3 regions of the Pseudoalteromonas sp. APC 3358 genome follow, and region 2 is predicted to be linked to each of the others. Evidence: predicted binding sites of a transcription regulator. Region 2 holds the regulator's gene; each other region holds the start of a gene.
What was found. Region 2 encodes FliA, which starts transcription of late flagellar genes. Its sites were predicted from a motif close to CTAAAGNTNNNNNNNNNNNNGCCGATA; they were not measured.
Positions count from the first base shown of each region.

Region 1 (10,587 bases), 120 kb from region 2:
CATAAAGATCATTGGCGAAGTAAAAGGTAGTTAATTCAGAATAAAATAAAGGAGCAGGACATGCTGGCTACACTGAGATCTATTGCGGAGTCTGTATCGCGACAAGCGAATTTAGACAGCGCATTAGTGTGCTTTGTGCAAATGGTTAAAGATGCCATGAAAACCCAGTGCTGCTCCATTTATTTTGCAGATTACAGCCAAGACAATTTTGTACTTATGGCAACCGAAGGGCTAAACCCCGATGCGGTAGGTAAGTTTAGAATTGGTTTTACCGAAGGTTTAGTTGGCCTAGTAGCGCAACGCGAAGAACCTATTAATATTGCATTTGCTAAATCGCATCCTCGTTTTAAGCTCTCCCCCGAAGTAAACGAAGAAGGCTACAACGCTTTTTTATCTGTACCCGTTGTTCATCAAAAAAAAGTACTGGGCGTTATTGTTGTCCAACAAAAAATGGCACGTGTATTTAGCCAAGACGAAGAGTCGTTTTTAATAACACTTTCTGCTCAACTTGCTTCACAGTTAGCGCATGCTGAAATTAAAGAAATACTACGCCAAGATGAATCATCTCATCAAACGTCTGTTTTAAAAGGTGTATCGAGCGCGCCAGGAATAGGTATAGGACAAGCATTTGTTGTATTACCAAAACTTGATTTTAAATCTATTGAGCTTTTAAAAGACAGTGACGTCACTGAGCAGCGTCGTTTGTTTACTCAAGCTGTAGCTGCAACGCGCAAAGAATTTAATACCCTATCGATGACGCTAAGCGATTCTATTCCGCACGAAGCTCTTGCGGTATTTGATGTGTATCAACAACTGCTTGATGCTAAAAGTTTAGGGCATAATGTTGAAATGCAATTACAAGAAGGGTGGTGTGCTAAAAGCGCCCTAAAAATTGTAATAGAGCGTTTAATATCTCAATTTAATGCCATGCAAGACCCTTATATAAAAGAGCGTGCTGTTGACGTTAAAGACATTGGTCTTCGCGTATTACACCACCTTGTAAATACCGAGCACGCTGTTAAAAATTATCCGGCCAACACTATTTTAATTGCTAATACCTTAACACCCGCCATGCTTGCTGAAGTGCCAAAAGGTCATTTAACAGGCGTTGTAAGCGTAAATGGCTCTGCAAATAGCCATGCTTCTATATTAACGCGTGCGATGGGCATTCCTGCTATTTGGGGTATAGAGGATTTACCTCTACTGCAGTTTAATGGCAAACCGATGATTTTAGATGCATTTGCTGGGCGTTTATATATATCGCCTTCACAAATGCTGATGGACGAATACACAGAGTTACAGCATCAAGATAACCTACTTAATAACCGCTTTTTAGCTGAGCAAGACTCAGAATCAATTACGCTTGACGGTGAACATGTTAGCTTATTATTAAACGCAGGCCTTGAGCTTAATACTGAGCAAAGTAGCGCGCATATTTGTGACGGTGTGGGGCTTTATCGAACCGAAGCGTGGTTTATGCAAAAGGGTCAGTTTCCTTCGCAATCAGAGCAAGAAAATTGGTACCGAGAAGTACTAACTAGCTATCATCCTAATCCTGTGGTTATGCGTACATTGGATATTGGGGGCGATAAGGTACTTGATTACTTTAATATTACCGAAGAAAACCCATTTTTAGGTTGGCGTGGTATTCGTATTAGCCTTGATCATCCAGAGTTATTTTTAGATCAACTAAAAGCGATGCTTAAAGCAAATATTGGTTTGGGTAATTTAAAAATAATGCTCCCTATGATCAGTGGCACTGAAGAAGTTGATGAGTCACTTGCGTTATTTGAACAGGCTTATTTTGAGTTAAGTGAAAAATACCCAGAGCAAACCATAGAAAGACCCGACATAGGTATAATGCTAGAGGTACCTTCAAGTGTATTTATGCTTCCAGAGTGGTCAAAAAAAGTCGATTTTTGCTCAGTAGGTAGTAACGATTTAACACAGTATTTATTAGCAGTAGACAGAGCTAACGCACGTGTAGCCGAGCTTTTTAACCCTTATCATCCAGGTGTACTAAGAGTACTAAATAAAGTGGCGCACGAATGTGAGCAATATGAACTGCCATTTAGTTTGTGTGGTGAACTAGGCGGCGATCCTGAAGGTGCTATTTTGCTTATTGCCATGGGTTACAGACGCCTGAGTATGAATTTATCATCGCTTAATAAAGTGAAGTGGGTACTTAGGCGTTTAAATGTCAGTGACATGGAACAACTACTAAGTGAATGTTTAGCGCAATCCACTGCCAAACAAGTACTACGTTTAACGCGAAGCTTTATGCTAGAGCATAAATTAGGTGATTTGTTTTACACCCCCAAATAAGCTTGTACACCTAATTAATTGCAATACACAGATGCTATTAGTTTTATAATCCTTTAATATATAAACCTTAAAAGGGTATTTGAGATTACTATGTATGACTTAGGTTTGTTAGTCGCAAGCTGCGCACTACTAGGCTGTATTGTTGGGTTTTTAGCTGGGTTACTAGGCATTGGCGGCGGTTTAATTATCGTTCCAGTACTAACCACTCTGCTACTCTCATTTAATGTAACGTCGGCTGATCATGTATTAGTAATTGCTATTGCAACCTCACTCGCTTCTATTTTATTTACTTCAACGTCTTCAGCGCTGGCTCATCATAAAAATGATAATGTGCCTTGGGCAATCGCCCCGTGGGTTATGTCGGGTGTGGCTTTAGGTGCACTTATTAGTGGCTTTGCAGCAAGTTTAATCCCTGAACAAATATTACGTACAGTGTTTGCTATAAGTGTTGTATTTATTGCAGCAAGAATGGTGCTCTCCGCGCGTAATAAACCGATGTCAGAAAAACCGTTGCCGGCTGGTCCTATTTTAGGGGGCGTTTCTGCAATAATGGGCGGGTTATCAGGTTTAATAGGGATTGGCGGCGGAGCTTTAATAGTACCGATGCTTAATTATTTTTCGGTTGATATAAAAAAAGCAATTGGCTGCGCGGCAGCGTGCGGAATTGTTATTGCATTATTTGGCTCGATTGGTTACATCAGCGCAGGCTGGCATGTTACCGATTTAGAGCGTGGTTTTGCCGGGTTTGTTTATTTACCTGCATTATTTGGGATTGTTATTACCTCGTGGTTTGTTGCGCCCATTGGCGCCAAAGCAACTCACTATTTACCTGTTAATACAATTAAGAAAGTTTTCGCGGTGCTGCTTGTAGTTATCGCAATTAAAATGGTTTTTAGCTAAAGGTTTATTTTTTATGGCACTTGAGTTTCCTCAAATTGATCCAATTATTTTTTCTGTTGGACCGCTAAGCGTACGTTGGTATGGCTTAATGTACTTAATAGGTTTTGCATTTGCGATGTGGTTTGCTAATCGTCAAGCGTCAAAGCCAAATTCGGGTTGGACTAAAGACCAAGTAAGCGATTTACTGTTTTACGGCATGTTAGGGGTAATACTAGGTGGGCGTATTGGCTACGTATTGTTTTACCAGTTTAGTTATTTTATAGAAAACCCACTGTATTTATTTAGAATAGATCAGGGCGGTATGTCGTTCCATGGTGGAACACTTGGCGTTATAACCGCCGTCGCAATTTTTTCGTGGACGCGTAAAAAGTCACTGCTTCAAGTAGGCGACTTTGTTGCACCACTTGTTCCTGTAGGGCTTTTAGCAGGGCGTATTGGTAACTTTATAAACGGTGAGTTATGGGGCCGAGTTACTGACGTGCCATGGGCAATGGTATTTCCAACGGGCGGTCCGCTTGCGCGTCACCCATCGCAATTATATGAAGCATTTTTTGAAGGCTTAGTACTGTTTTTAATCCTGCAATGGTTTATTAAAAAACCACGTCCAGCAGGCAGCGTAGCTGGTGTATTTTTATTAGGTTACGGCGTGTTTAGATTCTGTATTGAATATTTCCGCCAACCCGATGCACAACTCGGTTTATTTGCCGACTTTATTTCAATGGGACAAATACTTTCACTTCCTATGATAGTGGGTGGTTTAGGTTTATTAATTTGGGCATATAAGCAACCACAACACGTTAAAACAGCTAAGGCATAATAAGAAAAGCATGAAACAATATTTAAAATTATGTCAGCGTATTGTTGACGAAGGTCAGTGGGTCGAAAACAAACGTACCGGTACGCGTTGTTTAACCGTTATTAATGCCGATTTAGAATACGATGTGGCTAATAATAAGTTTCCAATGATCACGACGCGAAAAAGTTACTACAAAGCAGCGATTGCTGAGTTACTAGGATATTTACGTGGTTACGACAGCGCTGAACAGTTTCGTGAAATTGGCTGTAAAACATGGGATGCCAACGCGAACGATAACAACGCATGGCTCAATAACCCTAACCGTAAAGGTGAGGATGACATGGGGCGAGTTTATGGCGTACAAGGCCGTGGTTGGCAACGTCCAGATGGCTCAACGCTTGATCAGCTTTCCAAAGTTATTAATAACTTAAAAAATGGCATTGATGACCGTGGTGAAATAATCACGTTTTATAATCCAGGTGAGTTTGAGCTTGGTTGTTTGCGCCCGTGTATGCATACGCACACTTTTTCACTACTTGGCGATACGCTATACTTAACGTCATACCAGCGAAGCTGTGATGTACCGCTCGGCCTTAATTTCAATCAAATTCAGTGTTTTGTGTTGCTTGCGTTAGTGGCTCAAATTACCGGCCACAAAGCGGGTAAGGCGTATCATAAAATTGCTAATGCACATATTTACGAAAACCAACTTGAACTGATGCGAGACGTGCAGTTAACGCGTGAGCCATTTGAATCACCTCAGTTAAAAATTAATCCAAAAATTAAATCATTAGAAGACATAGAAACGTGGGTAACACGAGACGACTTTGAAGTAACAGGCTATCAATGCCATGAAGTGATTCAATATCCATTTTCAGTATAATAAAAGATTAAGGAAAACATAAAATGAAAGCAGTGATCCCAGTAGCGGGCCTTGGTACTCGTATGTTACCAGCCACTAAAGCAATTCCTAAAGAAATGCTTCCAGTGGTAGACCGTCCTTTAATTCAATATGTAGTAAACGAAGCCGTTGCTGCAGGAATTAAAGAAATAGTGTTAGTAACGCACTCAAGTAAAAATTCAATCGAAAATCACTTCGATACAAGTTTTGAACTAGAAGCTACTTTAGAAAAGCGTGTTAAGCGGCAACTACTTGCCGAAGTGCAAGCAATCTGCCCTAAAGACGTAACCATTATTCACGTACGCCAAGGTGAAGCAAAAGGCTTAGGCCATGCTATTAGTTGTGCAGCGCCTATTATTGGTAACGAACCGTTTGTAGTTATTTTGCCAGATGTAATTATTGATGATGTAGAGAGCGATCTTAAAAAAGATAACTTAGCAGAAATGATCGCTAATTTTGGGAAAACTAAGCACAGCCAAATTATGGTAGAACCAGTACCAATGGCACAAGTGAACCAGTTTGGTGTGGTTGATTTAGGTGATGTTGACTTAAAGCAAGGTGAAAGCTCGCCAATTCTTAATATGGTAGAAAAGCCGCCAGTAGATGAAGCTCCATCAAACTTAGCTGTAGTGGGTCGATACGTATTAAGCGAAAATATCTGGCCGTTACTTGCAAAAACTCCGCAAGGTGCAGGCGACGAAATTCAATTAACTGACGCAATTGCGATGTTAATGGAACACGAAAAAGTAGATGCATACGCTATAAAAGGCCGTAGCCACGATTGTGGAAGTAAAATTGGTTACTTAAAAGCAACGATTGAGTTTGCACTTCGTCGCGATGAATTTGCCGATGAATTAAAATCATTTATTAAAAAACTGATTTAACAGTTAACGTAAAACATGAAAGGCGCCTATATCGGCGCCTTTTTTTATGAGTTTTATCAGGATAGAAGTAAGGAAAGGAATAGCTCTAAAATAAAATTTTTTAAGTCATTACAGACATATTGTTATTTATGTTGTAAAGTTTGTGTTAATTGGCATTGAATTTGTATTAAATAATGCTCTCAAGGAAGGGGTGGAGTATGCAACGTTGTGTTTTACGAAATACTGACAAGCATGCGAAGAGCTAAGTTTTATAGCTCACAGCTTAAATAAAGTTAAACGCTTTCTTGTGAGAATGTTTAACTGAAATGTAGTGTAAAAACACTGCTTTCAGGACAACTAATACATGTTTATATATAAAAAAAATAACATTGGGCTTTTACTTAGCTTGCTAATGCTTTTATTTGGTACAGCATGCAGCGTCTCGCCTGAAATAAAAACCATTGATGAACAACCTCAAAGTAACTCGCCTGACTACGTATCAATTACAGCCCTTGAACTTGCACAGCTAAAAGATGCCGCAATGCAGTGGCAACAAGCTCGTGAAGGTATAGAGCGAATTTTAAGATTAGAAAAAGAAATAACTTACCTCGTAAATCATATCGATATTATAAACAGCAAAGCTATTGCGCAGTCTAATCAAGGGTATAGCAGCAAGTCTGTACGCTCACCACGAAACACACGCAATGTTAAGTCACGCCAACAAGTTAAACAAAATTACAGTAATAAAAAACAAACTGTAAAATTAAATAAACCTAAACATGTATTTGCTTTACAGGTAGCTTCGGTTGACTCAGAGCAAGGTGTGGCTAAAGCATGGCAAGAGCTAAATACTAAAGCAGCGCCGTTGTTTAGAGACAAAATATTGACTAACGTAGAAACCGCCAAAATAAACGACAAAATGTTTTACAGGCTAAAACTTGGCTCTTACCAAAACTTTAAAAATGCAAAAGCAGACTGTGACGTATTCAAGTTATATAAACTCGATTGCATAGTAAGTAACTACACCGATAAGCCAGTAAAGCTGTAGCTCACAGTATGTAATATCAATCTGCAATAATACCTAATCAATTTGAAGGATTAGACCTGACGCTAACTTTGCTAATAATTTTTGATATACGACTGCATGAATGCAGGAGGTAGAGCAATGCAGCAGCAATTAGTGATACCAACTAAATGATGAAATTTTGCCTTGTTATCGATATGGCTTTTCTTACCTCAAAATAGACTACTTAATTAAAAAGTTGCTATAAAGTGGCGCAAAATTTGCTTTGATTTATTATCTTGGTTAGTAGAGTGCATTTTGCAATGCGGTATTTTAAGTCTTGTCATTTAATATCAGTTTTATTCTTATCTTTTTATTTATATGGATGTAGCAGCGCAACTGTAAATAACGAGAGCGTGCAGCATTCTTTAATTACTGATAAACAAGTAAAAGAGTATGTTTCGCAGTGGCACTTACAGCAAGAAAGCATTGGTCGTTTAACTGCTATGGAAGATGATTTACAGCTATTAATTATGGCGTTATCGTCTCAAAGTGAATTAACTGAAAACCCGCCTTTACTCATGCAAAGTAAAACCGATATCACCTATGGTAATCAGCCTTCACAGAATTTGGAACCGACGGCACTAAATAACACTCCCGAAGTAAAAACACCAAACTTACAAAATTCAGAACTCGCCTTAACAGATGAAACTAAAATTGGAGCACAGCTTGGTTGGTATTTAAAGCCAGAGCTTGTTAAAGCAAGAGTCGAAAGGCTTAAGCAATTATACCCCAGTGCATTTACTCAATTTAATTTTACTATGTTTGAACGTAAAAATAATAATATGACTTTGTATGGATTACGTGTAGGTCCATTTAAAAGCGATGCTCAAGTAAGTGCGTTTTGTTATTTAGCTAATCAGCTTGATCAAGCATGTAATATTGCTGCTTTTGTCGGAAAACCAATATAATTAATAAATTAGGCCTTTTAAACTTATATAGTATTAAAGTATTTGTACTAATAGTCGATACTAACTATAGTTGGGCAAATATTTGATAAAGCCCATTTTCTTATAAGGATTTAGCATGAAGTTTTATTTATCTGCATTAGCTGTAGCCACCGTGGTCAGCTCGTTTAGCACTTATGCTGCTACAGAATCATTTGAAGCGAAAGTAACGGTACAAAATGCTGTAGTACTCACAAAAGATAACGATTTAAATTTTGGTACTATTCGTGCTATTTCAGATCCTACAGGCAATCTGCAAGCTACGCTTACAATTAATCCTGATCCTGATGCAACTAATGTTACCTCGCAAGACGACGCTGCTGGTAATGTGGCAACTATATCAATAATTGAAGGTGGTGAAGCGGGTGCTTTTAGTGTGTCAGATGTAGTACCAAATTCTATTTTAACCATTAGCGACCCAGTAAACACTTTAGTACAACCTTTAGCTGGTCAAGGGTTAAATGAACCTGATTTTACTGTAGGTACTTGGACTTACTTTATAACGAGCGGTACTAATGCTGGTGGATTATATACAAGTGCTACGCCCAACCTACAAGCTGGCGTTGATGGCGCTGTATCATTTAATATAGGCGCGACTCTTTCTACTTCATCAAACGCATCAAGTGTGGATTACCCTGATGGTGAGTATTCTGGTAGCTTTAATATTGAAGTGTCATATTAATTAGTGTTTAAACAAACAATGCGCTTTTTGTATGTTTCTGCTTGGCTTTCGTTAATGTTTAGCGAGCAAGCCTATAGCGCAAGCATACAACAAGAAGCGCTTAATTTTGGCACTTTAGTTATCCCTCAAAATAATACTTTAAGCTCTATAACCATTAGCCATGAAGGTGAAACAACCACATTTGGTAATATTTACGTATTAACTGAGGGGAATCCCGCAGAACTTTTATTTACCGATTTACCTCCCCTTACTCAAATATCGTTTAACAAAACGAGTGACTCTACATTGCAAAGTGAAGTACTTGGAGCTAATAGTGCCAAGTTTTCGGTTGTATTAGTGGATTTACCAAGAACGCAAACTAGCGATGAATTTGGAGAGCTTTTACTCAAAGTAGGTGGCCGTTTAATAACGACAGGGACTAGCCAAAGTTACTTAGATGGTAGTTTTATTACTGACACCCAATTAGAAATTACGATTGATTACTAAAGGAAAAACATGCTTTATAAAGTTGTAGTGCTGCTCGCACTGAGTGTATGTATTTTAGGAAAAAATGCATACGCAAATTTACTTATCTCTCCAACCCGTATTAGTTTTGATGAACGTCAACGAACCGCTAAAGTTACCGTAATTAATACGGGTGATGAATATCAAACATATCGTGTTTTATGGAGTGAGAAGCAAGCGCAACCTAGCGGTGGCTACATACAGTTGGCAGAGGCTACAAGCGAAAGTTTAAGTTCAATGGCACGTTTGTCACCAAAACAAATGCGTTTAGCACCTGGTGAAAAACAAACAGTAAAAATAGCAATACGTAAACCTAAAGGCCTAGCTTCTGGTGAGTACCGCTCTCATCTTCTATTTCAAGCATTGCCTGGTGAAAATACTAATAAAACAAGCTCAATAAAAGTTAATATGATTATGAGCTACAGTATTCCTATTTTGTTACGTAAAGACATGAAACAGCCAGAAGTTGCCATAGAGCAAGCTCAACTAGTGCTAAATGAAAGCAATCAACGTCCTCAGTTTTTATTGAATATAAAACGAGAAGGTAAGTTTAGTAGCTACGGTAAATTAAGTGCTTACTTTGTTGATAGTAATAACGAGCAAGTTAAAATTGCAGAAATTGGTAATTTAAGTATTTATCCAGAAGTGGATAATGCGTTTGTAACCCTTAGTTTATTTAGTGACAAAAATTTAGATAAAGCAGGAAAAGTCATTTTTAAATATGAAGGCAGTCAAGAATATAAAGATCTTACATTTGCACAATACACTCTGCCTTTAACTTCACAATCACTTAATGTTTTAACAGTGAATGACGCTAAATAATTTATTGTATACACTATTACTAAGCATAAGTAGTTTGCTTAGTAATAGTGTAATAGCTAATCCTAATTCTTCCGTAGGGGATGCTTTAACAACACTACGCGCAATTGAACTAAAGCTAACTAAGCCCGTTGAAGTAATTGATTATAAAAACAAAGAAAATCAGCAACAGCGAATCGCCACAGGCGAGTTATTAATACTTTCGCTTTATTTAAACTCATACTACTTAGGTGAAGTTGCAGCAATTAAAAGCGAGCAAAGTGTACAAGTTAGTTTAAGCGACTTATTTGATATTCTACAATTTGCAATGAATGTTGATGCTAGCAATCGAATTGCTCAAGGTGTTGGAGCAAATCAACAACCTCTTTTTCTAAATGCAGCGGTTACACCCGCTGTATTTACTAGTCCTACACAGAGCTACTTATTAGCAAAAAATCAAATTACCATTGAAGATGATATTTATGTAGATATTCAAAGTTTACATAATGCTTTAAATCTAGAGTTTAATATTGATTACCCAGATTTAGAATTACTTATAAGCTCAGAGAGCCCCTTACCGGTTGAACAACAAAGATACAGACAGTCGCGCAACCTTAAATCACCTAACAAAAGATCGCCACCTACGCTGCCATGGAAAGCTAGCCCATATAAAGCGCTATCTTCTCCGGTTGCCGACTTACAACTAAATTTTACCGCGAGCGATGATAGACATTCTACGAACTATTCACTTTTAGGCACTCAAGACTTTGCGTATTTATCTGCAGAGTATTTTTTGTCTGGACGAAGT
Region 1 covers NZ_JASDCE010000002.1:369,874-380,460, forward strand. The annotation lists gene rppH (RNA pyrophosphohydrolase) at 1-30, shown strand, start outside; gene ptsP (phosphoenolpyruvate--protein phosphotransferase) at 61-2,325, shown strand; gene QL995_RS04365 (sulfite exporter TauE/SafE family protein) at 2,416-3,225, shown strand; gene lgt (prolipoprotein diacylglyceryl transferase) at 3,239-4,042, shown strand; gene QL995_RS04375 (thymidylate synthase) at 4,053-4,904, shown strand; gene galU (UTP--glucose-1-phosphate uridylyltransferase GalU) at 4,928-5,806, shown strand; gene QL995_RS04385 (SPOR domain-containing protein) at 6,150-6,833, shown strand; gene QL995_RS04390 (SPOR domain-containing protein) at 7,205-7,759, shown strand; gene QL995_RS04395 (DUF4402 domain-containing protein) at 7,875-8,477, shown strand; gene QL995_RS04400 (DUF4402 domain-containing protein) at 8,481-8,963, shown strand; gene QL995_RS04405 (fimbria/pilus periplasmic chaperone) at 8,973-9,803, shown strand; gene QL995_RS04410 (hypothetical protein) at 9,838-10,587, shown strand, end outside.
Region 1: QL995_RS04395 (DUF4402 domain-containing protein) is a predicted target of FliA. The motif match lies at 7,793-7,819, and genes of this name have one in related genera.

Region 2 (10,587 bases):
GTTCAATTAAATATTCTAGCAGTGCTTTATATGCGTATACACCACGCGAACGAGGACAATACTCTACAGGCACTTTTTGCGCAAAGCTTGCATCTCTAAATTTAGTATCTACCGGTATCACACCTGGCCAGACTTTATCACCATACGTACTTTGAAGTGTTTTATATGCTTCTAACGATGCTTTAGTACGTTTATCATACATAGTAGGGATTATAGTATATTGATAATCTTTCGCTTGAGAGGTTTGCATTAATTCCATAGTGCGCATCATTCTATCAAGCCCTTTCAGTGCTAAAAATTCCGTTTGCACTGGCACTAAAATTCGCTCACTTGCTGCAAGCGCATTAACCATTAACACCCCTAAAACTGGGGGGCAATCTAAAATGGCATAATCGTAATGTTCACTGATTTTTGCAAGCGCTTTTTTTAGTATTAATCCCATACCTGTTTTATTACCCATGCTTCTATCAAGCGTGGCTATCGCCATTGTTGCGGGTAAAATATCTAGGTTTTCAAGTGTTGATGGGCATAAAGCTTGAAGTATCTCTTCACTTTGCATGCTCGTGCCACGCGCAAAAATATCATATACGCTGACTTCCAAATCTTCTGAGTCAATGCCAAAGTAATAAGTGAGTGATGCATGAGGATCTGTATCAATAAGCAACACACGCTTACCCTGCAAAGCTAAAATACCAGCAAGGCTCACTGCTGTTGTTGTTTTACCAACACCACCTTTTTGATTTGCGACAGTCCAAATCTTCACATTACATCCTAATTACTGTTCATTGCGCGTTGTTATGCGAATACCACCATGAGGCAAACGAATTATTTTTATTGTATCGTCATCTGAAGGAAGCTCAATTTCAGGCTCTTCCGCTACTGGCTTGACGGCTTGTTCATCACCTTTAATGTCTTGTATTGGTGGTAAACCATACTTAGAAAGTGCAATAACAACTTTACGATTTTCTGCTCGCCCTTGTTCTGTATCGTTACTTACAAAAGGTGAATATTGACCATAACCTTCTATCGCCATTCTGGCAGAATTAATACCTAATGCTTCCAGCTCTACTAAAATAGATGTTGCTCTAGCAACCGAGAGTTCCCAATTTGAGCGAAATATTTCATTGCGAATACTTTCATCATCAGTATAGCCACGCACCCTAATATAGTTATCTACTGGAGCAATAATATCTTTAACAATTTTGACGACTTGCTTTGCCCTAGAGTGTGCAACTGAGCTACCACTTGAAAATAACATACCTGAGCTTAGCTCTATAATCAGCCAATCTTGATTAAGCTCTAAACTGGCTTCTCCATCACGAATTTCATCAATAAGCGCTGACTGCAGCTTAGCAAGTAAGCTATCGAGTGGTTTTCCTAAATATTTTTGTTGTATGTTACTTGTATCACTTTGACCGTCGAGTAACTCTGGTCCTTGTTCTTCTTTTAAAATACTTTCACCATAAAGAACTTCTTGTTCAGGCGTCACTCTATCAGTCAATATTCCATTACCATTGACGCCCTCACCTTGCTGGGAGTGCTGGCGGGCAGATTTATCAAAAACGTGTTCAAGGGAGTCTGACAATATTTGAAATTGTTCTTCTTTGTTGATCGCTATCGCATATAGCACCACAAAAAAAGCAAACATAATGGTCATGTAATCGGCATACGATACAAGCCAACGCTCTGTATGTTGACTTTTAGGAGCAGAGTGACGCAGTCGTCGGCGTAGCATGTTATTCGTCCACTAAATTAGGACGCTCTACACGGTAGGCTTCAAGCTTTAATTCTATATTTACTGGGCTTTCGCCAACGCTTATTGCAATCACGCCTTCGGCAAGCATTTCATGGTAAAGCATTTTTTGCTCTACACGCTGTTTTAACTTATTTGCCATTGGTAAAAACAATAAATTAGCTAAACCAACACCATAAATAGTCGCGATAAATGCCGTTGCAACGCCTGCACCAAGCATTTGTGGATCGGTAATAAACGACATTGCCTGTATTAAACCAAGCACAGCACCTAAAATACCAATGGTAGGACTGTAGCCCCCCATCGCTTCATAAACACGTGCGGCTTCAAGCAAGCGATCGCGTTCTAGCAGTAAATCAATTTCAAGCGTGTCACGTAGTTTTTGCTCTGAGCAGCCATCTACAAGCAAGCTTAAACCTTTTGCTGCATATGCATCTGGGTGAGCTAGCGCTTCATTTTCAAGCGCTAAGTAACCTTCTTGACGTGCCTTATGAGACCATCGCTTAACTTGTTCTATTGCATCTTCAATATCATATTGTGGCGCAACAAAAACCCAAGAGCTCATATTTAGCATTTTTTTAAAGGTACTTGCTGATGTTTGCAACATAACAGCACCAAGCGTGCCGCCTAATACAATAATAAGGGCAGGACCATTAAATAAAGCAGAAACAACGCCGCCTTCTAAAGAGTAACCTAGACCTATTGCACCCAGTGCTACAAATAGTCCAAATATTGAGAGTTTATCCACAACCTACCTCTCTCTTTATACGTGCTGCAACATCGCTCAATGCTAAGCTTTCACTCGAAAGCCCCGCATTAGCAATGGCTTGAGGCATTCCATAAACAACACAGCTTTTCTCATCCTGTGCCCAAATAGTTGCCCCCGTTTGCTTTAACATTCTTGCACCGTCACGTCCATCAGCGCCCATGCCTGTTAAAACGATAGCAAGCACATCGCCTTGATACGTTTTTGCTGCACTGGCAAACGTTACATCTACACTCGGTTTATAACTTATTCTCTCGCTATGATCTTCAAACACGCGCAGTGTTCTATTTGCACCACGCCCTTCTACCATCATCTGCTGTCCGCCAGGCGCTAGATAAGCCGTTCCTGGTTGTAAGCGGTCACCTTGTTGCGCTTCTTTCACTTTTATTTGGCACAGGCCATTTAAACGTGCCGCAAATGCAGGTGTAAAAGCCGCAGGCATATGCTGAATAAGCAAAATAGGATGAGGAAAATTAGCAGGCAATTGAGTTAATATAGTTTGTAGTGCAACAGGGCCACCTGTAGAAGTGCCAATAGCCACAAGCTGGTATTGCTTTCCACTTGCTCGCATTGAGGCAACATTTGAACCTGACGGTATTGTAGGTGCTGCTCTTTGAAAGCTTCTATCGGGTTGTTTTATCGAAGGCGTTAGTGTGTTTGTTCTTTGCGAAAGTGAGCTTGTTATCGGTTTAGTTGATATTACTGGCTTAGGTGGTGTTGCAGCTTTAAACGTTCGCGGTAAACGTCTTCGCCCTATATCTTTCACTTTATTTTGTAAAAGCTTTATAGCGTCTTCATTATTGCGAGCGATGTCTTCAAATTTTTTCGGTAAAAAATCCATTGCTCCAGCATCTAGCGCATCAAACGTTGCTGTTGCGCCATCACGTGTTAGTGATGAAAACATTAAGATCGGGGTTGGATTACTCGCCATTATCTCTTTAACTGCGCTAATACCATCAAGCACAGGCATTTCGACATCCATAGTGATCATATCTGGACGTAGCTGAGCTGCTTTTTCAACAGCTTCTCTGCCATTCACAGCAAAGCCTATAACTTGTATGTCGCTATCTTGCTCAAGAATTTCGCTTACCCTGCGGCGAAAAAAGCTTGAATCATCAACAACTAAAACTTTAACGGCCATTTAGCTCTCTTATTAAATTTATGCGTAGGTATATATTAAATATATACCTACTTTATTATTAGCCTGCGTAATGTTTTAACATGTTTGGAACGTCTAAAATCAGTGCAATGCCACCATCTGAAGTAATTGTAGCACCTGCCATACCTGGTGTTCCTTGAAGTAACGCATCAAGCGGCTTAATTACAACTTCTTCTTGGCCAATTAATGAGTCAACAACAAAACCAATTTGCTGCGTACCAATTTGCACAATAACTACATGGCCTTTTGCTTTTCGCTGTGAGCGATCTGAGCCTTTAACTAACCAGTGCTCGAGGTAGAATAACGGTATTGCCTTCTTACGGACAATAATTGTTAATTGCCCATCAACCACATTTGTTTTCGTTAAATCTAAGTTGAATATTTCACTAACACCAGCAAGTGGTAACGCAAATGTTTGTGCGCCAACAATTACCATCAAGGTCGGTAATATGGCTAAGGTAAGTGGTACTTTTATCTCTAAAATAGTACCTACACCTAACTCAGATTGAATACTTACAGAGCCGTTTAATTGGGTGATTTTAGTTTTCACCACATCCATCCCAACACCACGACCTGAAATATCAGATATCTCTTCTTTTGTAGAAAAGCCAGGTGCAAAAATTAGGTTGTATGCTTCAGTGTCAGAAAGTCGACTCGCTTGATCGTGATCGAGCACGCCTTTACTAATTGCTATTTTTTTCAGTTTCTCAGCATCCATACCAGCGCCATCATCTTTAATGGTCAACAAAATATGGTCGCCTTCCTGAGACGCTGATAAAGTAACATTACCTGTTCTAGGCTTACCGGCAGCCTCACGAACAGCTGGCATTTCAATACCGTGGTCAACTGAGTTTCGAACTAAATGCACAAGCGGATCGGCTAGTGCTTCCACTAAGTTTTTATCTAAATCGGTTTCTTCACCTACAAGTTGTAAGTCAATGTCTTTGTTTAAGCTGCGTGCTAAATCGCGTACTACGCGAGGGAAACGACCAAATACCTTTTTAATTGGTTGCATTCGCGTTTGCATAACCGCGCCTTGAATATCAGCAGTCACTACATCTAAGTTAGAGATTGCTTTACCCATTGCTTCACTGTCTGAATTGGTCGCTAAACTAACCAAACGATTTCGCACAAGTACTAACTCACCAACCATATTCATAATTTGGTCAAGTCGTTTTGTATCTACGCGAACTGTCGTCTCTGCTGCTGGTGGCGCTGATTTTTTAGGCGTTGCTGGCGCTGCTTTAGCAACCGGTTTTTCTACCGGTTTAGAAGCGGGTGCTTTTACAGGTTCTGGTTTTTTTACAGGCACACTCGCTTTTGCAGCTGGTTTAGCTGGGATATTGGGCTGTTTCACAGCTGGAGTGCTTTCTATTGATTTAGGTGCAGTGCCTTTACCATGAAGTTCATCAAGAAGCGCTTCAAATTCATCATCACTAATTTCATCATCTGATGAATTAGCAGTATTTGACGCTGGTTTAGCTGGTTCTACAGGTGCTTTAACTACACTACTTTGCTCAGGTGCTTTACTCGCAACCTCACCAAAACTGCCAACTCCATGTAACTCGTCTAATAAGCTGTCAAATTCATCATCAGTAATATCACCATTAAAATCACTACTGCTTGCTACTGGCTTTTCAACTGCAGGACCTTGTCCTTTACCGTGTAGTTCATCAAGTAAGTTTTCAAATTCATCTTCAGTGATTTCGTTTATTTCAGCATCACTAACCGAAGGAGTTCCGCTAAACATTTCATCAAATGCAAATGGATCTTCCTCATCAGCTATTGGCGTATCAACTACTTCATCAAGAGGTTGTTCAACGTCAGTTTCTGAAGCGACTCCGTTAAGCTCGGCTTCTGTTGGAGGTAGGCCCAAAATGTGGAGGGTTTGAAGTAACTCAGGATCTGCTGGTTCTGGCTTATCCCTATTTTGGATAGTCGCGAACATTTCATTAATGGTGTCGAGCGCTTGTAAAATAACATCCATTAACTCTGAATTGACCGTTCGCACGCCTTGACGTAGTAAATCAAATACGTTTTCAGCGCCGTGGCAAGCATCAACAAGTTCTGTCATAGCTAAAAAGCCTGCACCACCTTTTACAGTGTGAAAGCCTCTAAATATGGCATTTAGTAACTCGGTATCTTCTGGATTATTTTCCAGTTCAACTAACTGTTCAGATAAAAGCTCTAGGATTTCTCCTGCCTCTACAAGAAAGTCTTGTAAAATATCTTCATCGACTTCAAACATGCAGTTACTCTCCTCTTAGAAGCCCAAACTTGATAAAAGATCATCGACTTCATCTTGATCAGACACAACATCATTACGCGATTCTTTATCAATAATAGGGCCTTCAGGACCTGCTAAAGTTTGTGTGGCAACTGGTTCTTTTGTTTTTTGTTGTTCTAGTTTATTCGCTGTGTTGTCACTGTCATCTTGTTCAGCAAACGCTGTTAAAAGATGAAGTAAGCTTTCTTCTACTTCTCTAACAAGTTCTATAACACGGCGAATAACTTGACCTGTTAAGTCTTGATAGTCTTGAGCCATTAGTACATTTGTCATTAAGCTTTGAAGCTCATCCGTTTTATGATGAGAGTTATTCATAAACTTATCGATACTATGGCAAAGTTGTTTAAACTCACCAAGCTCAATCTCCCGGCTCATTAAACGATCCCATGTCGGTTTGATATGAGATATTTCATCTGCAAGTTGCTGAGCTATAGGTAAACTAGCCTCAACAGCATCCATTGTTTTATTAGCCGCATTTTCTGTCATTTCTATAACATAATTAAGCCGCTTTTTAGCATCTGGAATCGCATCTGTCGTTATGTTAGTTAAGCGAGTATCAAGCTCAAAGCTTTTAAGTGCTTCGTGCAGTTGACGAGTCAACTTCCCAACTTCAGCAAATAATTTAGACTGCTCTTGCGAAGCTGTCTCTAAAATCAACTGATTAGCTTTATCTTGCTCATCGTTTTCTAAATAAATGACGAGTTGACGAGCTTGTTCTAACGTTATTTGAGGCGCAGCTGGTGCTGACATAAGCCTCTCCCCCATCATTAGCCTAAGCGTTCAAATACTTTTTCTAATTTAGTTTTTAATGTTCCAGCCGTAAATGGCTTAACAATATAACCATTAACGCCAGCTTGCGCTGCAGCAATTATTTGTTCTTTTTTAGCTTCTGCCGTTACCATCAATACAGGGATATGTTTCAACTTATCATCTGCACGAATTGCTCTTAAAAGGTCAATACCTTGCATTCCCGGCATATTCCAATCTGTAACCACAAAATCAAATACTTGATTTTGTAACATAGGCAAAGCTGTAGACCCGTCATCAGCTTCTTGAACATTAGTGAAACCTAAGTCACGTAATAGGTTTTTTATAATTCGTCTCATCGTTGAAAAATCATCAACTACAAGAATTTTCATGTTTTTATCCAAAACATCCCCCAGTGAGGTATTAACCTTAGTTTACTTACTACTAGTTTATCCAGTCATTGATTTTAGCTTTTAGCTTAATCATCGCCTGACCATGTATCTGACTTACACGCGATTCGCTTACATCGAGTATATGTCCTATTTCTTTTAAATTCATTTCATCGTTATAGTATAAAGAAAGTACCATTGCATCACGCTCTGGTAATGACTTTATTGCATTTAGCAAAGACTCATTAAACCGATCATTTTTAACATTATTAAAAGGTTTGTCTAGCGCTAAATCTTGGCCTACGGGAGTAATAACATCCTCATCTACACCAAGGTCTTCTATGCCTAATACTTTACTGGTATTAACATCATTTAAAATATGATGGTACTCATTGAGTGAAATTTCAAGTTTTTCAGCAACTTCTGTATCTGTTGGTTCGCGATTCAGACTGCTTTCGAGCCCAGTAATTGCTTCTGCAACTTGTCGGCTTTTACGGTGTACTGAACGAGGAGCCCAATCACCACGACGCATTTCATCAAGCATAGCCCCGCGAATACGAATACCGGCGAAGGTTTCAAAGCTTGCGCCTTTTGTTGCATCAAAGTTTTTTGAAGCTTCTATTAAACCTATCATTCCTGATTGAATTAAATCATCAAGCTGAACGCTAGGTGGTAATCGAGCAATTAGATGACATGCCACTTTTTTAACAAGTGATGCATGTTTCTCAACAATCACATTTAAGTTTTGTGTTGATTGATATCCCATAGCTCTATTCACCAATGTTGTCATAATTAGCCGTTTACTAGTTTCTCAATGAAAAACTCTAAATGCCCAGATGGTTGATTTGGTATTGGCCATTTAACTGCTTTTGTCGCCAGCGCTTTAAACGCGAGAGCGGCTGGCGAACTTGGAAAGAGCTCAACAATCACCTTTTGGCGACGTGTTGCTTTGCGCATATTTTCGTCATAAGGAACCGTTGCTACTAGCTCCATTGAAACATCTAAAAAGCGATCGGTAACTTTAGATAGTTTTGCAAACAATTCAGTGCCTTCACGCATACTGCGGACCATATTGGCAACAATTTTGAACTTATAAACACCGTGCTCGCGGCTTAATACTTTAATAAGTGCGTAAGCATCGGTTATTGATGTTGGTTCATCGCACACTACAACCATTACATCTTGTGCTGCTCGTGAGAAGCTTAGCACCATGTCTGAAATACCAGCGGCTGTATCTACAATTAAAATATCAAATTCGGTATTCAATTCGCTAAATGCACGAATTAGCCCGGCATGCTCAGATGGCGATAATTCAACCATACTTTGCGAGCCCGATGTAGCGGGTACAATTTTAATACCAGCAGGCCCTTCAACTAAAATCTCGTCAAGCTCACATTCACCTGACAAAACGTGTGATAAATTGCGCTCTACACGTAAACCAAGCATCACATCACAGTTTGCTAAACCTAAGTCAGCATCCAGCACTAATACTCTATTACCTTGTTGCCCTAGTGCAATAGCGGTATTTAGAGAAACATTTGTTTTCCCCACCCCACCTTTACCACCGGTTACAGCGATAACTTTTACGCCGTTGTTATTGTTTTGACTCATTTTGCGCAGGCCGCTTGCTTGATCTAATACTGTGTTAATCATACATCCCTACTGTACTTGGCGCCACTGCTTGGTGCCTTGAATGTTGTGCTTTTGTTCTTTTTAAATATAACTGCTCAGCCTTTTTCACTAGTTTTTCAGCATTTGCAACACGAATATCTTCTGGCACTCGTTGACCGTTAGTAAGATACCCTATTGGAAGGCGATTTTGAATCGCAATACTAATAATCTCACCCAAACTTAATGATTCATCTAACTTAGTGAAAATACAACCACTTAACTGTACTTTTTTAAAGTGACGTACTGTTTCTTGTAATACATTAATTTGTGCCGTCGCGCTTAGTACTAAGTAACTGCGAATATCCACACGTTGGTTACGCATTAACGTGTTTAACTGCTCAGTTAAACGTAAATCTCGCTGACTCATACCTGCTGTATCAATTAATACTAGACGTTTATTTCGTAAATGATATAAAACTTCAGCTAATTCATTAGCATCTTTAACTTGCTTTACACCACAACCAATAATACGGCCGTAAGTAGCAAGCTGTTCATAAGCACCAATTCTGTATGTATCAGTGGTTATTAAGGCCACTTTATCAGCGCCATATTTTTGTGCGCCTAAAGCTGCAAGCTTAGCAACTGTTGTTGTTTTACCAACACCTGTTGGACCCACTAACGCATATACACCACCTTGGCGAAGTATTTCATTATTGGTTGTTTGCATTTGATCTTCGACCATCGTTAACAACGCTTTCCAGCCTTGCTTACGAGATACATCATCAGGTACAAAACATGCCATTTGTTGCGCTACTTCTTTATCAATACCCATACCGACTAAGCGGTCAACCATGCAAGCGCGTGTTGGATCGCGACGCGCCATATCTTGCTGCATTAAGCCTGATACTTGATGCTCAAGTAATTGACGAATTGCGTTCATTTCTTCACGCATTGTTGTCATTTCTTCGCTTTCATTATTGGGTGTTTGTTGGCGAGCCGTTACTGGACTATCTAAATCATCAAAGTCGCTGTCTAAATCATCAAAACCTAAGCTATCCGCTTGAGTTTGTGGACGAACTGGCGCTGCATTTTCAGGAGCAAACATATTTTTAGTACGCTGTTCCATAACTGGTTCTTGATAGTTATCGGTAGTATCAATACCTGATTGTGAAAACATTGATGCAAGTTCAGGGGAGCGAGGACGCGGTGATTGGCGCTCTAATAAAGCTTGTAGGCTGTCAGCCACTTTTGCCTGCGGCTCTGGTTTGGCACGCTGAGGCTCTGGTTTTACAAAATTATGCATACTTTGCTGTGGTGCTTGAGCACGCGGCTCTGCAGTACGTTGTGGTTGCGCTGCTACTTTAGGGGCTGCTTTGTCATAATCAACTGCCGCTACAATTTCTACACCGTTAGCCAGCTTCTTATTTGACATAATAACCGCATCAACACCTAACTCATCTTTAACTTCTTTAAGTGCTGTGCGCATATCTTTAGCAAAAAAACGTTTAATTTTCATGATTCAACCCCTGTTAAAATCTTATTGTTGGCCTACAGAGCTAACAATCTTGATCTGTCTTTCGTCTGGTACCTCTTGATAAGACATCACTCTCAATCCTGGAATGGTGTACTTAACAAAACGAGATAACACAGTGCGTAACATTCCTGACGTTAGCAATATAGAAGGTTCACCGGCCATTTCTTGATTTTGATGCGCTTGTGTCAATGACACTTGAAGTCGCTCTGCAAGTCCAGGCTCAATACCGGCACCTTCATCGCCTGCATTTTGTAATGACTGATGCAACATCTGTTCCAACTCAGGTGCCAAGGTTATGACAGGGATTTCTGATGACATACCAACCGCATCTTGAACAATTA
Region 2 covers NZ_JASDCE010000002.1:485,841-496,427, reverse strand. The annotation lists gene QL995_RS04840 (ParA family protein) at 1-763, opposite strand, end outside; gene QL995_RS04835 (flagellar motor protein MotB) at 776-1,735, opposite strand; gene QL995_RS04830 (flagellar motor protein) at 1,737-2,501, opposite strand; gene QL995_RS04825 (chemotaxis response regulator protein-glutamate methylesterase) at 2,494-3,660, opposite strand; gene QL995_RS04820 (chemotaxis protein CheA) at 3,719-5,926, opposite strand; gene QL995_RS04815 (protein phosphatase CheZ) at 5,942-6,715, opposite strand; gene cheY (chemotaxis response regulator CheY) at 6,733-7,116, opposite strand; gene QL995_RS04805 (RNA polymerase sigma factor FliA) at 7,157-7,867, opposite strand; gene QL995_RS04800 (MinD/ParA family protein) at 7,894-8,754, opposite strand; gene flhF (flagellar biosynthesis protein FlhF) at 8,747-10,228, opposite strand; gene flhA (flagellar biosynthesis protein FlhA) at 10,250-10,587, opposite strand, start outside.

Region 3 (10,587 bases), on a different contig from region 2:
TGGCTCATACGCACTATATGTTCGCCAGTGTCAGTATCTTTATATTCAGCAGCACGGCCTAGACGTTGTACTAAATCTACATGTGCTTGTTTTAATTGCTCAGCTTGCACTAGCGATAAGTGAGTTTTAACTCTAGCTCTTACAATAGCAGGGCTTATTGGCTTAGTAATATAATCTACGGCACCAAGTTCAAAACCTTTAAATTCATCATTTTCGTCCCCCAAAGCTGTCACAAAAATAATGGGGATATGAGACGTTTTAGGATTGTTTTTTACCCGCTGGCAGACTTCAAACCCATTCATATCTGGCATCATTATGTCGAGCAAAATTAGCTTTGGTAGTTCTTTTTCAAGTAGTGCCAATGCGGCATCACCCGATTTAGCAAACGACATACGATATTGATTACCTAACACTTCGCGCATTACTTTTAGATTTGCAGGCTCATCGTCAACAATTAATACTCGTGGCCTATCTGTTGTAAAATCCATTAATTAATACTCATTGTTTGTTAGTTTTTCAAGTAAGGTTTCTAGTATTACGTGTGCTTTATCAAAATCAAATTCATCAAAGGCCTCGGCTATATCATCAACTTCATTTTTATAGATTGAAGGTATGCCGCGTTGCAGTTTTGCTAGTAGCTCATCATTTAATTCTGCATTTTGTGCATCTTGATTAAGCGTCTTACACAGTGACTTAATTTCATCAATTGATAGCGTGTCAGAACTATTATCTTCAGGCTTACTACTTGGCTTATCGCAAGTATTAGATGACAGCAGTTGTGAGATGACAAGTAGCTCGTTTTTTATATCGTCTAAAGTACTAATAACTTTAGCGTCACTTTGTTTTTGCTCTAAATCGGTTAATAACTTCATTAATGTTATTAGGCCTAAGTTACCAGCAACACCTTTAAGTGTGTGAATGGTGCTATCGACATCTTTTATGTTTGATAATTTATCACTGAATAATGTTTCGAACCGTTTATTACTGTCACTAATAAATTTAGTAATCTCTGTAAGTTGCTTACATTTAGAACCCCAAAGGGCTAACCCTTTTTCAAAATCTATATGCTGCGCTTTAGGATCGCTTTGCGATATAACCATTTCTTTTGCAATACCAAGACCAAGCACTTGTGCTATTTCTTGGTTTAGCTGATTTATATCGACGGGTTTATTTGCAAAGCCATTCATGCCTGCTTTTTTAGCCGTAAGCTTATCTTGTTGTAATACACTGGCTGTGAGCGCGATAATTGGCGTGTATTTAATTTGTCTTTGATTTTCTATTGCTCTTATTTTTTGTGTTGCCTCTATGCCATCACACAATGGCATATGTATATCCATTAAAATGACATCAAAGTCTTGTTCTTCAAATACTTTAATCGCTTCAAGTCCGTTAGATGCCTTGGTAACTGCATGTTGATCGCGTGACAGGAGTAAAGAAAGTAGCTCTGTATTTTGCTCGATATCGTCAACTACTAACACCCTAAGTGCAGGCAGTTGTGTGTGTAGACCATCAAAATGATCTATTTTAGTTTCGTCACCTAAAGTAAGCGGCAATGAAAAGTAAAAGCAGGTACCTTTACCTAGTTCACTTACTAAGTTTATTGTTCCGCCCATAAGCTCTACAAGTTGTTTGCTTATGGTAGTACCAAGACCTGTACCACCAAAACGGCGAGTAGTAGTACCATCGGCTTGTTCGAAAGGTTGAAACACTGCTTGAATACGATCTTTTGCAATACCAATACCGGTATCTTGCACTTCAAAAAACAGATGCTGATTTTGTGTTATAGCAACAGTTACTGTAACAGAGCCTTTTTCGGTAAACTTAATAGCATTACCAATTAAATTAGTAAGTACTTGCCTGAGTCGATCTGGGTCGCCGTAGTACGTCGTACTTACTGATTCTTTAATATGAAGTTTAAGTTCTAAATCTTTCTTTTTAGCTTCTAACCAAAAAGTAGAAATAATACTGTCTATTACTGGCTTTAAACTAAAGTGTATTGGCTCAATAGTGAGCTTACCGCGCTCTAGTTTTGCGGAATCGAGAATTTCATTTAACAATCTAAGCAATGAACGCGCTGCATTATTTACGGTAACCAAATGCTTTTGTTGTTCTTGATCAAGTGGGGTATCCATTAACAAGTCACTAAAACCTATTATAGAATTCATTGGGGTGCGTATTTCATGGCTCATATTAGCCATAAAAGATTGCTTTGCATAAGCAGCTTCTTCAGCTTTAAATTTAGCTTGCTCTAGTTTTTCTTCATATTCTTTGCGTTCTGTAATATCAACTAAAACACCATCAATCCACTTTGCTTGGCCTTGGGTATCAAAGTCGATGCTGCCTTTATCTAAAAGCCATAAGATTTTACCGCTTCTGTGGCGAATTCTGTATTCGATTGAATACTGACGTTTTTCTTCTACGGCTTTTGTGACGGCATCTACAATAGGTTGCTGGTCTGATTTTAAAACTAGATCATTAAATTCAATGCAATGTTCAGTAAATTCATTAGGGTTATAACCCGTTAACTCGTTGATGCTCGGGCTGATAAAAAGCATGGTCCAGTTATCATCAAATTTACACCTAAAAGCCACACCTGGCATGTTATCCATTAAAGAGCGATACTTTTGCTCTTTTTCTTCAAGGCTTTTTTGTAAAGCTCGTTGCTCTGATAAGTCTGTTATGAAGCCTACGTATAGAGGATTTTGCCCTGGCTGATTAACTTCTCCAATCCCCAAACGAATCGGGAATAAGTGGCCATTTTTATGCTTTGCAAAAATTTCACGGTTAACACCGATTACTTTACCTAAATCAATATTTTTAGCTTTAGAAAGGTAGCTATCGTGATGCATCGCGATAGCATCATCCATTAGCATTTTAATATTATGATTTTGTACTTCATTTTCGTGCCAGCCAAAAATTTTACTGGCTGATTCGTTAAAGCTCAAAATAATGCCGGTGTGATCAATCGTTACGATTCCATCAATGGCTGTGCCTAAAATTGCGTTTAAGCGAGACTCGTCGGCTGACTTTTCTTCAAGTAACATTTTATATCTGACCATGCCATTAAGTACCGCTACTACGCTTGTAATGGCAATCGTTGCAGTTGCAACCGCGATGGCTACAAAAGTGAGCCCAGCAGAAGCATTTGCGTCGTCATATAAAAGAGGGGATGTTGCAACAAAGCGTGTAGATGCCATGCCCATATAATGCATAGCAGCAACAGCAAAGCCTAATATAATAGCGCTGATGGCTCTATTTTGTAGGTATGATAATTTTGGAAAAAATTTTTCAAGATTAAAGCGGCTATATAACGCTATAAACGAAAGAGCGACGGCAACTAAAATTGAAAGGCCAAAGGTCAGTGGGTCATAGCGCAACATTGGGGAAAGCTCCATTGCAGCCATACCGCTGTAATGCATTGTACCAATACCAGCCCCAAGTAAGATGGAGCAAATGCTGAGCACTCTAAAGTTTCCATCACTATTTACAAGTATTGATACCGCATACTGACATGCTAATAAAGCAGGAAGAAAAGAGAGTAGTGTGATTGTTGGATCGTAGCTTATATTAGTACATAGCGAAAAAGCTAACATACCTATAAAGTGCATACTCCAAATACCAGAAGAAAATACAGTTGCTGCAGTTATATTTGCTAAACGTTGATAACGAGGGAATTTAGTCTCTTTTGCTAAATCAATGAGCTTAGTAGTAAAAAAAGCAGCAAAAATGGCTATTAATACAGACATTGAGACTAGAAGAGGGTCGTAAACCCCATTAAGTATTAGGCTTGGATCTTGGTCTGTAATGAAGAAAGCTGATAGCATAACGGCTCGAAATATAATCTTTATTTTACAAGTTTAATCTAATTTACTAATAAATGAACCGTTATTTCTAATCGCGCTATAAAGTGACGAATTTTAAGCAAATTTATTTATTGTTTTGTTATTGAAGTAAATAAAGTGATTTAACTTTCAATTCAAAGAAAACAGACGGCTCAATCTCTAGCTTATTATAATAAAGCGGATTAGGAGTTAAGTGCGACTTTATGCTTAAGAGTTTAAAATTGATGGTAATATGGATTATATAAACGGATGCTATATTTAGAGTTTAAGTCGTGTTTGAATATCAACTAAAAAAGAGTACTAGACGCAAAACAGTCGCAATAAAAGTGCATAGTCAAAAGGTAACTGTGTATGCGCCACATTTTGTCGCAAAAAAACACATTGATACTTGGTTAGTTGACAAACAAGAGTGGGTTGCAGAACAATTAAAAAAACAATTGTCAATTGATGACACTAAGCAGTACCCTTTTGAATCTAAAAAAATAAGTGTTTTTTCAGAAACTATTTATTTGAAATTGGACTCAGGCCAAGATTCCAAAGTAACCCCGTATGATGACCACTTACTTATTACAATATCTCCTCGAGTTAAAAACACTAATCAAAAGTATCGACAGCTATTAGAGACTTATTTAAAAGAGCAGCTTATTGCTTACATAGAAATGCGTTTAGCGTATTTCTGTACTCAAATGGGTGAAGAGTTGCCAAATGATTTAAAAATAGGTGTTTATAAACGAAAGTGGGGGAGTTGTAATAGCAAGCGAGAACTCACTTTTAATTTACATCTTATAGGTGCTCCTTACCACGCTATAGATTATGTGATTGTTCATGAGCTTGCCCATTTAAAGTATTTAAATCATAGCAAAGCTTTTTGGCAGCGAGTAGAGGCGTTTTTCCCCGATTACAAAACATCATCTAATTGGTTAAAACAAAATGGTATGAGTTTACAGTGGGTGTTTTGATGTTACTGAATATAGGAATATAGGAATATAGGAATATAGGAATATAGGAATATAGGAATATAGGAATATAGGAATATAGGAATATAGGAATATAGGAATATAGGAATATAGGAATATAGGAATATAGGAATAGTAGAGAAGTGGTGGAGGGAGCTGGATTCGAACCAGCGAAGGCTGAGCCGTCAGATTTACAGTCTGATCCCTTTGGCCGCTCGGGAACCCCTCCACACTAATTTTATTGCATTTGGCCCCACTTAACTTAGCGGTAAGAAAAGTGGTGGAGGGAGCTGGATTCGAACCAGCGAAGGCTGAGCCGTCAGATTTACAGTCTGATCCCTTTGGCCGCTCGGGAACCCCTCCAATGCAACGGCGCTGATAATAGCAAATTGCGTATTTAAGTAAAGAAAAAAGCTAAAGAAAATTGAAATAAAGCCGATAAATATCTATCAGTTACCACAATCGGCTAAAGACTATGCAAATAGATGATTTGTTAATCACAGAGAGTCAGTTAAACAGTAGACTCAATAATAGTGTGCATGAAAATCGCCGTGGCGAATTTGCACTATTATTAGCGATGCTGTCACATGACGCACTCGACTTTAGTCAATTTCATTTACCAAAAACTGAAATAGATAATTTAGTTATAGAAGAAGAGGCGTTAAGAAAGCAATTTGGCGCAGGTCCAAAGCAACTTTTAGCCCCTGATGAATATAATATGTTGGTTGGACAATTTAATGCATCATTAATATCTCAAGAAGGAGCGCGCTGCGGTATGACAAGTATTAAGTTAAGACAATGCTTAAGCCCTGAACCACTTGCGATTAGAAATGATGATAAGCATATTCCACTTAATATAATAGATAACTGTGAGCTTGTTGTCAGAAGAAGAATTAAAAGCGAACAAACACAACTTGCTAATCCTCCTATAGATGCAGCAGCTTTTTACGACAGCCTTAATAATGATGCACTACATCAACCACTTCAGCTTATTGCAGTGTGATATATCATTGTAATAATCAACAGTTAATATATGCTTTATAACGGGTATGCTTTATATATTTGCTAATAATTGATTTAATGAAAAAAAAGCATCCAAAAATTAAATGCAGTTGCTATAATGGCGTCAAATGGTATGACATGAAATGCCATTATCATTAAACCAAGGTAATTAGGAACGTAATGAAGAAAACATTCACGCTAAATCACGAGAAAATCAAATACCCTCGTATGGTTGATGCTGCAAAGCACGAAGTGAAAAAATATTTGAAAAGAGAGCGTAATAAAACGCTACCTGAAGATGCTGACTATTGGGCATTTGACTGTAAGTTTGGTAACACAGCTGAAGATGCGCAAGTTGTGCACGTTGCTGAATTAAGTAACCAAATTGGCGAAATTGAAAAGCAAGGTTTGACCTCTTTCTATGTAGAGATTTTAGCTCGACCTGCTCAACGTCAACAGTTAGATTTAGATGATGACGAATAACACTTAATTTAATTAAGTGTTCGAAGTTTTAAAATGAGCCCAAGTGGCTCATTTTTTGTTTTTATGCATTAAAGATTCACCATAAATCATTTTTATTAGTAACTAATAAGTATAATTTTAATTTATTAACATTTGCATAATAAAATATAGTGATATAGGGTGTGTTTAATTAAAAAAACAAAACAGTTGTACCATGCCTATAAATTACTCTGACCACCAATTGAAATTAAGCTTAAAGAGCTCTAAGGTACTTGTCGTTGACGATCAGCTATTAAGCTTAATTGTATTAAAAAAAATATTATCAGAGCATTTTAATGTGACAACTGCTGGAAGTGGTGAAGAGGCGATAGAAATTTGTAATGTTGATTTACCTGATATTATCCTACTCGATATTAATATGGGTGGGATGAGCGGAATTGAAACATGCTTAAAATTAAAAAATAATACTGAAACACAAGATATCCCCGTTATTTTTGTTACATCCTTTGAAAATCAAGAAGAAGAGTGCTGGGAAGCCGGAGCTGTCGATTTTATTAAAAAGCCGATTAAAAAAGAAACATTATTTAGAAGAGTTCGTGCGCATATAACGTTAAAATTACAACATGACTTACTCAATCAAAAAGTATTTCTAGATGATTTAACAAAGGTATTCAATCGTCGTTATTTTGATGCGCATTTTTCTAAAATGGAACGAAGTGCCTTACGAGAAAAAGTCGACTATGCACTATTACTCATCGATATAGATTACTTTAAGCAATACAACGATCTTTATGGTCATGTGCAAGGCGATACGGTTTTAAACCTTGTTGCACAAACTATTACTAATAGTTTGCAAAGGCCAACCGATTTTGTTGCGCGTTACGGCGGCGAAGAGTTTGTAGTTGTTCTACCGCATACAAGCACTGAAGGTGCGATTTGTGTTGCTGATAAAATTAAACAAAATGTGGTCGATTTAGGAATATTACACAGATATTCAGAATATGACTTTGTGACTATTAGTATTGGCGGTGCAACCCTAAAACCGTATGTAAATAACAAAAACACCTTGCAGATCGCAGATGAAAAAATGTATGAGTCCAAAATGCAAGGTCGTAACCAAGTGTGTTTTTAAGTTTAGCTAGCTAATAAATCACTTTGCCACTTAAAAACACCTTGTAGGTGATAAATATTAAATAAGATTATTTATTACACGCTATGACATTTTTTGTACTTTTTATTGCTACCACATGGGCAGTCATCATTTCTGCCCACTTTAATATCTTCAACAGGATATATAGTGCCATCTAAATAACGCCATTGAGTGTTTTCTTTAATAAACTGCGATTTTTCGTGAAGCTCACAAAATAAGTTTTGATAAAAATATTGGGCTTTAAATTCTACAGTACCGGTATCGCCATCATGGCTTGACCCAATTACATCAAGATTTATAAATCGACAGCTGTTAGCAAAATCATTGATTTCTTTAACCGGATTTTCAGCTTGTTTTTCTTTTGCGTAGGTTTGATAAATATATTCTGCATTTTTAATAACATAAGCACTGAATCGTGAGCGCATAAGTTGTTCAGGAGAGTCAGCTTGCTTAACAGATAAGTGAAGCGGCTCGCAGCAATCGGCATAATTGTGCCCACTGCTGCAAAAACATAATGTGGTATTGAGTGAAGTCATAATAATAATACAAAGTCTAAAACATTAGTTTAACAAGCTTATTGGGCGAGTGATATCTCTGTTGTTTGAGACTTTTTAGTAAAACAGTATAGTTTTGTATTCGTTTTACTTAAATCGAACGATAGATTCGTAAGTAGTTGGTTATTAACTATATCGGTCCAGGTAATTACCGCTGCAAAGTTTCCGTTATGTAATGCAGAATTTAATACATACTCTAAATTTACTAGGTGCTTCTGTCTAATAACAAGTAATTTACTTGTATCAATAGAGCATGAGTCAAGTAAAGCTTTGCTAGGTACGTGATCTGGAGCAATTAGTAACGTCCATGCATTAGAGCTATTGTATTGGTGTAATACTTTTAAAAGCTCAAAGGTCGCTGAAATTTCATCTTCAATTTGAATCAAATTCACGCAATCGCTTTGCTCATCTTGTTGGTAACTTTTAACTGTTCTTACGGTAATAGGCTGTAACATAATTTCACTCACTGGGTTTTTATACAGTATTCATATACAGTAGTTTATACAGTGCTTTCGTGCAAGCCTTTTATGCTATTTATTTGTACAGTTATTCAGCTTTTGATCATTGTTTTTATTTTTTTAATTTATAATTCTTTATTAATCAGATTGTTATGGAATTATTTTTGAGAAGGTATTCTAAAAATAAATTTTTGAGCAGTGTCTTCATTTTGGGGTTTTATACTGTATAGGATTATCTTTGTAACCATATACAGTATTTTTAACACTGCATACAGTACTTCTGCCATAGCTAGCTTATGTGTTTTCACTCGTGCGAGGGATCATATGAGAAAACTGGAGTTGGTGAATTTGTTCGTACAAACTTGCCGCATAACATTGAGCATCTTTAAATCGCTTAGTTTCGATATGTTTGCGTATATCTGTAACCGCTGCAGTGGCAGGGGCGTACCCTTGGCTACTTGCTAAGCTTAACCAAGCTACAGCATGAAATACACTTTGTGGCACGCCTTCACCTTTCACAAAAAATAAACCTAAATAAAACTGTGCTCTATGGTTTCCCGCCATTGCAGCAAGTCGCATCCATTTTGCAGCCAATGGAGCTTGATTATTTTTTAAATAATATAGGGCTTTATTTAACGTACTTTGCTCATCTTTTTTATTATCAACGGGCACAGAGGTATTTTCGGGTTGAGTAACAAAACCTAAAATATTATCTAGCTGTTGCTCTAAGTCTTGCTCACAAGGTGTTGTTTTAAGCATATCGGTTCATTTATTATTTTAACTACTTTAACAGTTTAGTATATAGCAAGGTAAAATGTCCTGTAAAAGATAATTTTTATGTTAAAATCTCGCCACTTTTTACTATCACAAGTTTATTATGTTCGAAGCCTTATTTAAACTGAGCGAAAATAATTCAACAGTTAAACGCGAATGCGTTGCTGGCCTAACTACCTTTATAACTATGGTATACATTGTATTTGTAAACCCGGCTATGCTCGCAGAGGCTGGGATGGATCAAGGGGCTGCATTTGTAGCGACATGTATAGCAGCTGCGATAGGCTGTTTTATAATGGGTTTATGGGCTAATTATCCATTAGCATTAGCGCCTGGTATGGGACTAAATGCCTTTTTTACGTATGGTGTCGTATTAGGAATGGGTTATACCTGGCAAGCCGCGTTAGGGGCTGTATTTATGTCGGGTTGTATATTTTTGTTTTTAAGCTTATTTAAAGTCAGAGAGTGGATTATTAATGCCATACCTCTGGTGCTCAAGCGAGCAATCGCAACGGGTATAGGTGCTTTTTTAGCATTAATTGCCCTTAAAAATGCAGGCATTATTGTCTCAAGCCCGGCAACATTAGTACAGTTGGGCGACATTACTTCTCCGGGTCCGTTATTGGCTATATTAAGCTTTTTTGTAATTGCAGCGCTTTTATATCGCGACTTTAAAAGTGGCGTGCTTATTAGTATTTTATTAGTGACTGGCATTGCTCTAAGTTTTGGGCTTGTTGAATATCACGGTGTTATGGCTATGCCACCATCAATAATGCCTACTTTTATGCAGCTAGATTTTGCAGCCGCTTTTGATATATCAATGATGAGTGTTATTTTTGCTTTCTTGTTTGTCGATCTTTTTGATACTTCGGGTACATTAGTTGCGGTAACTCAAAAAGCAGGTTTAGCTGATGAAAAAGGTAACATGCCTCGTTTAGGGCGCGCATTAAGTGCTGACAGCTCAGCAACAATTGCAGGTGCGATGCTAGGTACGTCTACGACTACATCGTATATAGAATCGGTTGCTGGTGTATCTGTTGGCGGACGTACTGGCTTAACAGCTGTAGTTGTAGGCATTTGCTTTTTACTAATGATGTTTTTTGCACCGCTTGCACAAATGGTACCGGCTTATGCTACGGCAGGCGCTATTTTATATGTCGCTGTTCTGATGCTGCAAAATTTAAAGTTTGTAAACTGGGATGATATGACCGATGCAATTCCTGTTACTGTGGTATTACTAATGACACCATTAACGTTTTCGATTGCGCACGGTATTGCACTTGGTTTTATATCTTATACGGCGGTTAAAGTCTTGTGCGGTAAGCAAGATCAAGTCAGTATTAGTGTTTGGATATTAACAGCCTTGTTTGTTTTCAAGTTTGCATTTTT
Region 3 covers NZ_JASDCE010000004.1:316,181-326,767, reverse strand. The annotation lists gene QL995_RS08730 (two-component system response regulator) at 1-488, opposite strand, end outside; gene QL995_RS08725 (MHYT domain-containing protein) at 492-3,824, opposite strand; gene QL995_RS08720 (SprT family zinc-dependent metalloprotease) at 4,115-4,801, shown strand; tRNA gene QL995_RS08715 (tRNA-Tyr) at 4,943-5,027, opposite strand; tRNA gene QL995_RS08710 (tRNA-Tyr) at 5,077-5,161, opposite strand; gene QL995_RS08705 (VC2046/SO_2500 family protein) at 5,274-5,801, shown strand; gene QL995_RS08700 (DUF6172 family protein) at 5,981-6,283, shown strand; gene QL995_RS08695 (diguanylate cyclase) at 6,477-7,394, shown strand; gene QL995_RS08690 (YchJ family protein) at 7,469-7,948, opposite strand; gene QL995_RS08685 (SulA-like leucine-rich domain-containing protein) at 7,987-8,421, opposite strand; gene QL995_RS08680 (SEL1-like repeat protein) at 8,719-9,183, opposite strand; gene QL995_RS08675 (NCS2 family permease) at 9,302-10,587, shown strand, end outside.
Region 3: QL995_RS08705 (VC2046/SO_2500 family protein) is a predicted target of FliA. The motif match lies at 5,213-5,239, and genes of this name have one in related genera.